Regions from separate parts of the Pseudoalteromonas sp. S3776 genome, predicted to be linked through region 2. Evidence: predicted binding sites of a transcription regulator. Region 2 holds the regulator's gene; the other holds the start of a gene.
The links. Region 2 encodes FliA, which starts transcription of late flagellar genes. Its sites were predicted from a motif close to CTAAAGNTNNNNNNNNNNNNGCCGATA; they were not measured.
Positions count from the first base shown of each region.

Region 1: pomA (flagellar motor protein PomA) is a predicted target of FliA. The motif match lies at 1,556-1,582, and genes of this name have one in related genera.

Region 1 covers NZ_PNCU01000011.1:57,294-62,519, reverse strand. Annotated here, with positions in the region: gene CWC16_RS06355 (flagellar motor protein MotB) at 1-733, opposite strand, end outside; gene pomA (flagellar motor protein PomA) at 736-1,503, opposite strand; gene CWC16_RS06345 (exodeoxyribonuclease VII small subunit) at 1,820-2,062, shown strand; gene ispA ((2E,6E)-farnesyl diphosphate synthase) at 2,065-2,952, shown strand; gene dxs (1-deoxy-D-xylulose-5-phosphate synthase) at 3,055-4,917, shown strand; gene CWC16_RS06330 (ligand-binding sensor domain-containing diguanylate cyclase) at 5,051-5,226, opposite strand, start outside.
Region 2 covers NZ_PNCU01000010.1:48,275-53,500, reverse strand. Annotated here, with positions in the region: gene CWC16_RS05685 (chemotaxis protein CheA) at 1-993, opposite strand, end outside; gene CWC16_RS05680 (protein phosphatase CheZ) at 1,009-1,776, opposite strand; gene cheY (chemotaxis response regulator CheY) at 1,792-2,175, opposite strand; gene CWC16_RS05670 (RNA polymerase sigma factor FliA) at 2,217-2,927, opposite strand; gene CWC16_RS05665 (MinD/ParA family ATP-binding protein) at 2,954-3,814, opposite strand; gene flhF (flagellar biosynthesis GTPase FlhF) at 3,807-5,226, opposite strand, start outside.

The DNA.
Region 1 (5,226 bases), on a different contig from region 2:
CAGCACGCTTTGACGATAAATCCCAGTTATTAATATATAACTCGTTAGAAACCTGAAAATCATCGGTGTGACCCGATACCGTAATTTCACCAGGTACATCTTTTAATAACTCACCAATATCTTGAATTATGGGCTTAAACTTGGGTTGTAAAAAAGCACTGCCAGAGGGAAATGAGCCATTTTCACGGATACGAATAATGATTTGCTGCCCTAAAGATTCAAGCTCGATTGCACCATCGATAATCTGTTTTTCGAGCTGTTGCGCTATTTTTTTCACTAGCTCGTTAGTTTGTTCTTGATCAGCGGCTGAAGTTGCTTGCTCTGAAGATTGCTGCTGAGATGTACTACGAGACTCGCCACCACGTTTATCGCCACGTTGTTCTTGTCTACCACCAGCGGAGCTTTCATCGCCCGCTTGAAACTCTAACATTTGCTGGGTCATTTCAACGGTTTGCTGTTGTATGGTTTCTATCGGGGTAGGTTCAGGCTTACCTGGGGTAAATTCCATAGCAATAACTGACGTTCCTTTTGGAATGTCTTTTACTTCTATTTTATTTTGAACACCAAAAGCAAACTTCATCGAGCCTGCTATTTGCTTAAATTTAAGTACATCCATTTCTGAAAACGCGAGCAAAAGTACAAAAAAGCACATTAAAAGCGACATTAAGTCGGCAAATGTTCCCATCCAAGCGGGCAGACCTGGTGGTGGGCATTTGCACTCTTGATCAGACATGGTTACTCCTCGGTATCTACTTTGCGCTTAGACTCAGCAAGGTAGTTTTTCAGTATACCTTCAATTACTTTCGGGTTTTGGCCATCTTGAATCCCTAAAATAGCATCCAGTATTAAACGCTGGTTCATCGCTTCTTCGTCTTTACGAAGCTCCAGTTTTACCTGAATAGGAATAGCCACAACATTTGCTAAAAAGGCACCATATAGAGTAGTTAACAAGGCAACCGCCATTGCGGGGCCGATGGCTTTAGGGTCATCCATGTTAGATAACATAGCAACTAAGCCTATTAACGTTCCTATCATACCCATTGCAGGGGCTATATCGGCAAGTGACTTAAATAACCCGGCGCCCAATTCGTGACGAGTTGTAGTTAAAGAAATGTCTTTTTGAAGCGTGGCACGCACTACATCAGCATCGTGGCCATCAACGAGCATATCCACACCTTTGCGCATAAAAGGGTTTGGTATTTCAGCTTCTTCGAGGGCTAAAAAACCGCCTTTACGGGCCGAATCAGCAAGTTCAACTGCTTTTTCAATCAGCTCTTCTGGCGATTCGATTTTAAACATAAATGCTTTACCAACAACCTTACCTATGCCCAAAAACTGCGACAAGGTAAAGTTTGATAACACTATAAATAGTGAGCCACCAAATACAATTACGCTAGAAGGTGCATCGGCAAACATCCCCATTTCGCCGCTACTACTCATAAACATGGACATGACAATTAAACCAATTGCGCCAAGGATCCCAATTATGGTTGCTAAATCCACATTTCCTCCAAAGTATTATACTTTGTTATTCAAACTTTTATTATTAACTGCTTATCGGCAAGATACTGAAATACTTAAGCCATTTTTGAAAAAAGTGTAAAACACTGTGTTTTGCCTAATTTTAGATCAAGATACCCTACTCGCCTAGCGACTAATTAATTTTTATTGTACACAGTGGGGGCTAATACGCATCTTATACGTTATAAAAATACGATTTAAACTGATATAACTTAAAAAACAGCGATCATCCTTTGACCTAGTTTAGCATTCCCCCTAAAATTGGCTCCTAAATTTATCATGCTGGCTGAAATTAAACATGGCGACTAAAAAACCTGAAAACCTAAGTTTTGAACAAGCTCTCGAAGAATTATCAACCATTGTCGGTGACATGGAACAAGGTGACTTATCGCTTGAACAGTCGTTAAAACAATTTGAGCGTGGTATAGCCTTAGCAAACGCCTCAACGGGCAAGTTGCAACAAGCTGAGCAAAAAGTCTCTATTTTAATGGGTAATGATGAAAAAGCAGCGCTGACTTCCTTTAATAATGAAGTGGAATAACCGTGAGCATACAAGAAAAAATAGAATGTGCTCAACAAGATGTCGTAAAGACCCTGCAACAGTACTTTGATCAACCCCTTGATACCGCACACATAGTAAAAGAAGCCACGCATTACGGCTTATTTAACGGTGGCAAGCGTTTACGTCCCTTTTTAGTCTACGCAAGTGGTGAAATGCTCGGAGCTAATAAGCAAGATCTAGACACCCTTGCTGCTGCTATTGAATGTATTCATAGCTACTCGTTAGTACACGATGATTTACCAGCCATGGATGACGACGACCTTCGCCGCGGGCGCCCAACTTGCCATATAGCGTTTGATGATGCGCATGCAATTTTAGCGGGCGATGCACTACAAACATTAGCCTTTGAGCTTATTTCATCTCATAATTTTACTTGCAGCGCGACAACACAAGTAAAAATGATCAGCGCACTGGCTAAAGCATCCGGGCTTGAAGGCATGGTAGGCGGGCAAGGGTTAGATATTGCAGCTACAGATAAAGTGATTACAGTACAACAGCTTGAACGAATTCATAGATTAAAAACGGGTGCTTTAATAAACTGTGCTATTACTTTAGGTGCATTATGTAGCGAAAAAGCAGACAAACAAACCTTAGAAAACTTAAGTGTTTTTGGGTATGCTATAGGGCTGGCATTTCAAGTGCACGACGACATTTTAGATGTTGAAGGTGACACATTTACTTTAGGTAAGCCACAAGGCTCTGATTTAGCTGCTAATAAAGCAACTTATCCGGCCCTATTAGGTATGCAAGGTGCCAAACAAATGGCGCAAAATTTAATAGAGCAAGCACATCAGGCATTAAACAAAATAGATGCTGATACCTCTACTCTAGCGGCGTTGGCAAACTACCTGATTAAACGTGACCATTGAGTGTTACATATACGTATTGCCATTTAGCACTGACATTATTACTCAACAGCGGTAACAACGACTAAGTTAGCACCGCTGTTAGCGAAGGATAAAATAAATACCATGACACTTGATAGTAGCAAGTATCCATTACTTAACTTGGTTGACGAACCAGCCCACTTACGCGACATAGCGCAAGATAAACTCCCTGCGTTTAGCAACGAGTTACGAGACTATTTACTCAACTCTGTTTCGCAAAGTAGCGGCCATTTAGCGTCTGGTTTAGGAACTGTTGAGCTTACCGTTGCGCTTCATTATGTGTATAACACACCAGAAGATCGCCTAGTGTGGGATGTGGGCCATCAAGCGTACCCGCATAAAATTTTAACGGGCCGACGCGATTTAATGCACACAATTCGTCAAAAAGATGGATTACACCCCTTTCCTTTTCGTGAAGAAAGCCAATACGATACGTTTAGTGTTGGGCACTCAAGCACCTCTATTTCAGCTGCGCTCGGTATGTCTATTGCAGCTCAAAAAGAAGGCAAAGGCCGTAAAACCGTTGCCGTTATAGGCGATGGCGCCATTACAGCAGGAATGGCATTTGAAGCCATGAACCACTTAGGCGATGTAAAATCTGACATGTTAATCATTTTAAATGATAACGAAATGTCGATTTCTGAAAACGTTGGTGCGTTAACCAATCACTTTGCGCGTATTTTATCTGGTAGCTTTTACACAAATATTCGCGAAGGCAGTAAAAAGTTACTCTCTGGCGTGCCTCCTGTTAAAGAGCTTGCCAGTAAAGTAGAAGAGCACCTAAAAGGGATGGTTATTCCAGGTACCTTTTTTGAAGAACTAGGTCTTAATTACATTGGCCCCATTGATGGCCACGATGTAAATATGCTTGTAGATACACTGCGTAATATGCGTAATTTAAAAGGGCCTCAGCTTTTACATATAAAAACGCAAAAAGGAAAAGGCTATAAACCGGCAGAAGCTGATCCTATTGGTTATCACGGTGTACCAAAGTTCGACCCTAATACATCAAGCTTACCTAAATCTAAACCTGGCGCCGCCACTTTCTCTAAGGTGTTTGGTGATTGGTTGTGTGATATGGCCGAGCAAGATAAAAAATTAATGGCTATTACACCGGCAATGCGTGAAGGCTCAGGTATGGTGCGTTTTTCAAAAGAACATCCAGAGCAGTATTTCGATGTAGCTATAGCAGAGCAACACGCTGTTACATTGGCTGCCGGTTTTGCTTGTGAAGGGTTAAAACCCGTTGTAGCTATTTACTCGAGCTTTTTACAACGTGCGTATGATCAACTTATTCACGATGTTGCACTGCAAAAACTACCGGTGCTTTTTGCTATAGACCGCGCAGGTATTGTGGGCGCCGACGGCGAAACACACCAAGGTGCGTACGACTTAAGCTTTATGCGTTGTATTCCCAACATGGTTATTATGGCCCCAAGTGATACTAACGAGTGCCGCCATATGCTTTACACCGGCTATAAGGCTAATTGCCCTGTAGCAGTTCGCTACCCACGTGGTAGTGCCGGTACTGCCGATATTCAAAGCGAAATGACACTATTAGAACTAGGTAAAGCTCATACCATTAAGCACGGCGCTAAAATTGCTATTTTATCCTTTGGTACTTTGCTTGAAAACGCCCAACTTGCTGCAAATGAGCTAGGTGCAACGTTAGTTAATATGCGCTTTATTAAGCCACTTGATACACGTTTATTAGATGAGCTTAGCCAAACTCATGATGTAATAGTAACACTTGAAGACAACGCTATTAGTGGTGGCGCTGGCTCTGCTGTTAATGAATATTTAGCAGCGCAAAAAGCCAGCCTAAAAGTGCTTAACTTAGGTATTCCTGATGAATTTATTAAGCACGGCACACAAGCGCAAATGCACGATGAAATGGGCTTAGGCGAACAAGGCATTTTAAATTCAATAAAATCCTTTATCGCTTAATTAAACAAAAAGAAAGGAGCTTTTAAGCTCCTTTCTTTTTAGCTAAGTCTTGTACAGCTTAGCTTTCTCATTACTTCATAGGTTTAGTTTATCTATCAATAGCAACACGCATATAAAAGGTATCGATTAAACTTTATCGCATCCACACTTTAATATCTGCTAAGCCATTACTTTGTAAAATACCCAGCTGTTGATCTACATTCGAATTTTGCTCAAACTCAAACGCATCTAACTGTTTATCAAACGTAATATTAGCGACACCATCACCACCGCGTTTTTTAACCTGATGAAGCGCTATATCGGCTAAGT
Region 2 (5,226 bases):
AGGGGCTGGTGCTGCTTTTGCCGCAGGTGCTTGCTTAGCAACTGGTGCTGGCTCTGGTTTTGCTGGCGTTTGTGCGACAGGTGCTGCCTTAGGTGGCTGCGGTGCAGGTGTCTCAGCTTCTTTTGATTCTGGTGCTCCGCCTTTGCCATGCAGTTCATCAAGCAATGCTTCAAATTCATCATCACTGATTTCATCATCGCCAGTATCATTTGTAACAGACACTGGAGGTGGTGTAGTATCTTTAACTTCCGGCTCTTTGCTTGAGGTATTGCCAGCAACAGGGCCAAAACTACCCACACCGTGTAATTCATCCAACAAACTGTCAAACTCATCATCAGTAATGTCTGAACTTGGGTCTGGCTCTGCACTTGCACTTGGTTGCGATACCGGGCTTTGGCCTTTACCATGAAGCTCATCTAATAAGCTTTCAAATTCATCTTCTGTAATTTCATCAATCTGCGTGCTATCTGCTGAAGGGCTTGAACCTGCTACATCAAATAATTCATCAAATGCAAATGGGTCTTCTTCATCAGGTGCATTAACAGGTGCTGCGGGTTCTTGTACAACAACTTCAGGGACTGTTTCTGTAAGCTCGTCATCCGAAGGCGGTTGACCAAGTTTATGAAGGGTTTCTAATAATTGAGGATCTGCTGGGTCTGGCTGTTCGCGGTTTTGAATAGTAGCAAACATTTCGTTAATGGTATCTAGTGCTTGTAAAATCACATCCATCAATTCTGAATTAACGGTTCTAACCCCTTGGCGCAAGAGGTCAAATACATTTTCAGCACCATGACAAGCGTCTACAAGCTCAGTCATAGCTAAAAAGCCAGCTCCCCCTTTTACGGTATGAAAGCCCCTAAAAATAGCATTTAGTAACTCAGTATCTTCTGGGTTATTTTCTAGCTCAACTAACTGTTCAGATAAAAGCTCAAGGATTTCTCCAGCCTCTACAAGAAAGTCTTGTAAAATATCTTCATCGACTTCAAAGCTCATGCAGTTACTCTCCTCTTAGAAGCCCAAACTTGATAATAGGTCGTCGACCTCGTCTTGATCAGATACAACATCACTTCGCGACTCTTTATCAATAATAGGGCCTTCAGGACCTGCTAATGTTTGTGCGGCAACCAGTTCTTCTGTTTCTTGTTGTTCTTTACTTTCAACAGTGCTGTCATCTTGTGCGGCAAATGCTGTTAAAAGGTGAATTAGACTCTCTTCAACTTCTCTGACTAACTCTATTACTCGGCGGATAACCTGGCCGGTCAAATCTTGAAAATCCTGCGCCATGAGTACATTGGTCATTAAAGTCTGCAACTCATCAGTTTTGTGATGAGAGCTATTCATAAATTTATCGATGCTGTGGCATAAAGTTTTAAACTCGCCCAGCTCAATTTCACGGTTCATAAGCCTATCCCAAGTAGGCTTAATATGTGCAATTTCATCTGCTAGCTGCTGTGCAATAGGGAGGCTTGCTTCTACCGCATCCATTGTTTTGTTAGCTGCATTTTCTGTCATTTCCATGACATAGTTTAAGCGTTTTTTTGCATCCGGAATTGCATCAGTAGTTAAATCGGTTAAACGCGTATCAAGTTCAAAGCTTTTAAGAGCTTCGTGCAACTGACGCGTTAACTTACCTACTTCGGCAAAAAGCTGCGATTGCTCTTGAGAGGCAGTATCTAAAATTAATTGGTCAGCTTTATCTTGCTCACCGTTTTCTAAAAAAACAACGAGCTGACGAGCTTGTTCTAAAGTAATTTGAGGCGCAGCTGGTGCTGACATAAGCCTCTCCTCTCATTAACCTAAGCGTTCAAACACTTTTTCTAATTTAGTTTTCAAAGTACCTGCAGTAAATGGCTTAACAATGTAACCATTAACACCTGCTTGCGCTGCCGCTATTATTTGTTCTTTTTTAGCTTCTGCTGTCACCATTAAAACCGGAATATGTTTTAATTTATCATCAGCTCGAATAGCTCGTAGCAAGTCAATACCCTGCATCCCTGGCATATTCCAATCGGTTACTACAAAGTCAAAAACCTGATTTTGCAACATAGGTAATGCTGTAGAGCCATCATCAGCTTCTTGAACATTCGTGAACCCTAGGTCACGCAACAGATTTTTTATAATACGTCTCATTGTAGAAAAATCATCAACAACAAGAATTTTCATGTTTTTATCCAAAACATCCTCCGGTGAGGTCTTAACCTATAATTTACTTACTACTAGTTTATCCAGTCATTGATTTTTGCTTTGAGCTTAATCATCGCCTGACCATGTATCTGACTTACACGCGATTCACTTACATCGAGTATATGCCCAATTTCTTTTAAATTCATTTCATCGTTGTAATACAAAGAAAGCACCATCGCATCACGCTCTGGTAAAGACTTTATCGCCTCTAACAATGAATTATTAAACCGTTCATTTTTAACATTATTAAATGGTTTGTCTAGCGCTAAATCTTGACCTGCAGGGCTAATAACATCTTCATCTACCCCAAGGTCATCTATACCTAGCACTTTACTGGAATTAACATCATTTAAAATATGATGGTATTCTTCTAGCGAAATATCAAGTTTTTCAGCTACTTCAGTATCTTTTGGCTCTCTATTTAAGCTATTTTCTAATTCTGTGATGGTTTCGGCGACTAATCTGCTTTTACGGTGCACCGAGCGAGGAGCCCAGTCACCCCTGCGCATTTCATCGAGCATAGCGCCGCGAATGCGAATACCCGCAAACGTTTCAAAGCTTGCTCCTTTACTGGCATCAAAGTTTTTTGAGGCCTCAATAAGGCCTATCATTCCTGATTGAATTAAATCATCGAGCTGAACGCTAGGAGGAAGACGAGCTATCAAATGACACGCCACTTTTTTGACAAGCGACGCATGCTTTTCAACAATCACATTTAAATTTTGTGTTGATTGATATCCCATAGCTCTTTTCACCGAAGTTGTCATAATCAGCCGTTTACTAGCTTCTCAATGAAAAATTCTAAATGCCCTGAAGGTTGATTAGGTATAGGCCACTTTACTGCTTTTGTCGCTAATGTTTTAAACGCGACTGCTGCTGGTGAGTTAGGGAAAAGATCGACAATGACTTTTTGCTTACGCGTAGATTTACGCATATTTTCATCATATGGGATGGTCGCAACAAGTTCCATTGACACATCTAAAAAACGGTCAGTTACTTTTGACAGCTTGGCAAAAAGTTCTTGGCCCTCACGCATGCTGCGCACCATGTTAGCAACAATCTTAAATTTATAAACGCCATGCTCGCGGCTAAGTACTTTAATAAGCGCGTAAGCATCAGTAATAGAGGTCGGTTCGTCGCACACAACAACCATTACATCTTGGGCTGCACGAGAAAAGCTCAGCACCATGTCAGAAATACCGGCGGCGGTATCTACAATTAAAATATCAAATTCTGTATTAAGCTCACTAAAGGCACGAATTAAGCCCGCATGCTCAGAAGGGGTTAGCTCCACCATACTTTGCGAGCCGGATGTAGCAGGCACTATTTTAATGCCGCCTGGGCCTTCAACTAAAATCTCATCAAGTTCGCACTCACCCGAAAGGACATGAGATAAGTTTTTTTCAACACGTAGTCCTAGCATTACATCACAATTAGCTAGGCCTAAATCGGCATCTAATACTAATACACGATTACCCTGCTGTCCTAAAGCAATCGCAGTATTTAATGAGACGTTGGTTTTACCCACCCCGCCTTTACCGCCGGTGACAGCGATAACTTTTACGCCGTTGTTATTGTTTTGACTCATTTTGCGCAGGCCGCTTGCTTGATCTAATACTGTGTTAATCATACATCCCTACTGTGCTTGGCGCCACCGCTTGGTGCCTTGAATGTTGTGCTTTTGCTCTTTTTAAATACAATTGCTCAGCTTTTTTTACTAGTTTTTCAGCATTTGCAACGCGAATATCTTCTGGTACACGCTGACCATTAGTAAGATACCCTATCGGAAGACGATTTTGAATCGCTATACTAATAATCTCACCTAAACTTAATGATTCATCTAACTTAGTGAAAATACAACCGCTTAGCTGAACCTTTTTAAAATGTCTCACCGTTTCTTGTAGAACATTTATTTGTGCAGTAGCACTTAATACTAAATAACTACGTATATCTACTCGTTGGTTACGCATTAAGGTGTTTAGCTGTTCAGTTAAGCGTAAATCACGTTGACTCATACCCGCTGTATCAATTAATACTAGACGCTTATTACGTAAATGATATAAAACTTCAGCTAATTCATTGGCATCTTTTACTTGTTTAACACCACAACCAATAATACGGCCATACGTAGCAAGCTGCTCATAAGCACCTATTCTGTAAGTATCTGTCGTTATAAGGGCGACTTTGTCGGCGCCATATTTTTGTGCCCCTAATGCTGCAAGTTTAGCAACTGTGGTTGTTTTACCTACACCAGTAGGCCCTACAAGTGCGTACACACCACCTTGGCGAAGAATTTCATTATTGGTGGTCTGCATTTGATCTTCAACCATTTGTAATAATGCCTTCCAACCTTGCTGGCGCGATACGTCATCAGGAATAAAACACGCCATTTGCTCTGCAACGTCTTTATCTATCCCCATGCCAACTAACCGATCAATCATGCATGCACGTGTTGGGTCGCGACGCGCCATATCTTGCTGCATTAAACCCGATACTTGGTGCTCTAGTAACTGGCGAATTGCGTTCATTTCATCACGCATTGCGCTCATTTGAGCGCTTTCGTTATTATTAGCTTGGCTACGCGGTGCAACCGGCGTATCTAGCTCGTCAAAATCTTGATCTAGGTCATCAAAGCCTAAGCTGTCAGCTTGGGTTTGCATGCGTTTTGGCGCTTCATTTTCGCGTGCAAACATATTTGTAGTACGTGGCTGTGCAGGCTCTTGATAATGCTCAGATGTATCAATACCTGATTGCGAAAACATAGAAGCAAGTTCAGGAGAGCGAGGACGCGGCGACTGACGCTCCAATAATGCTTGTAAGCTATCGGCGACTGCTGCTTGTGGCTCAGGTTGCGCACGCTGCGGCTCTGGCTTTACAAAGTTATGAGCGTTTTGTTGAACAGCTCTTTGAGGAGCTGGCGCTGCCTGTGGTTGCGCTGCGGCTTTAGGGGCTGCTTTGTCATAATCTACTGCGGCAACAATTTCTACACCATTAGCGAGTTTTTTGTTCGACATAATAACGGCATCAACACCTAACTCATCT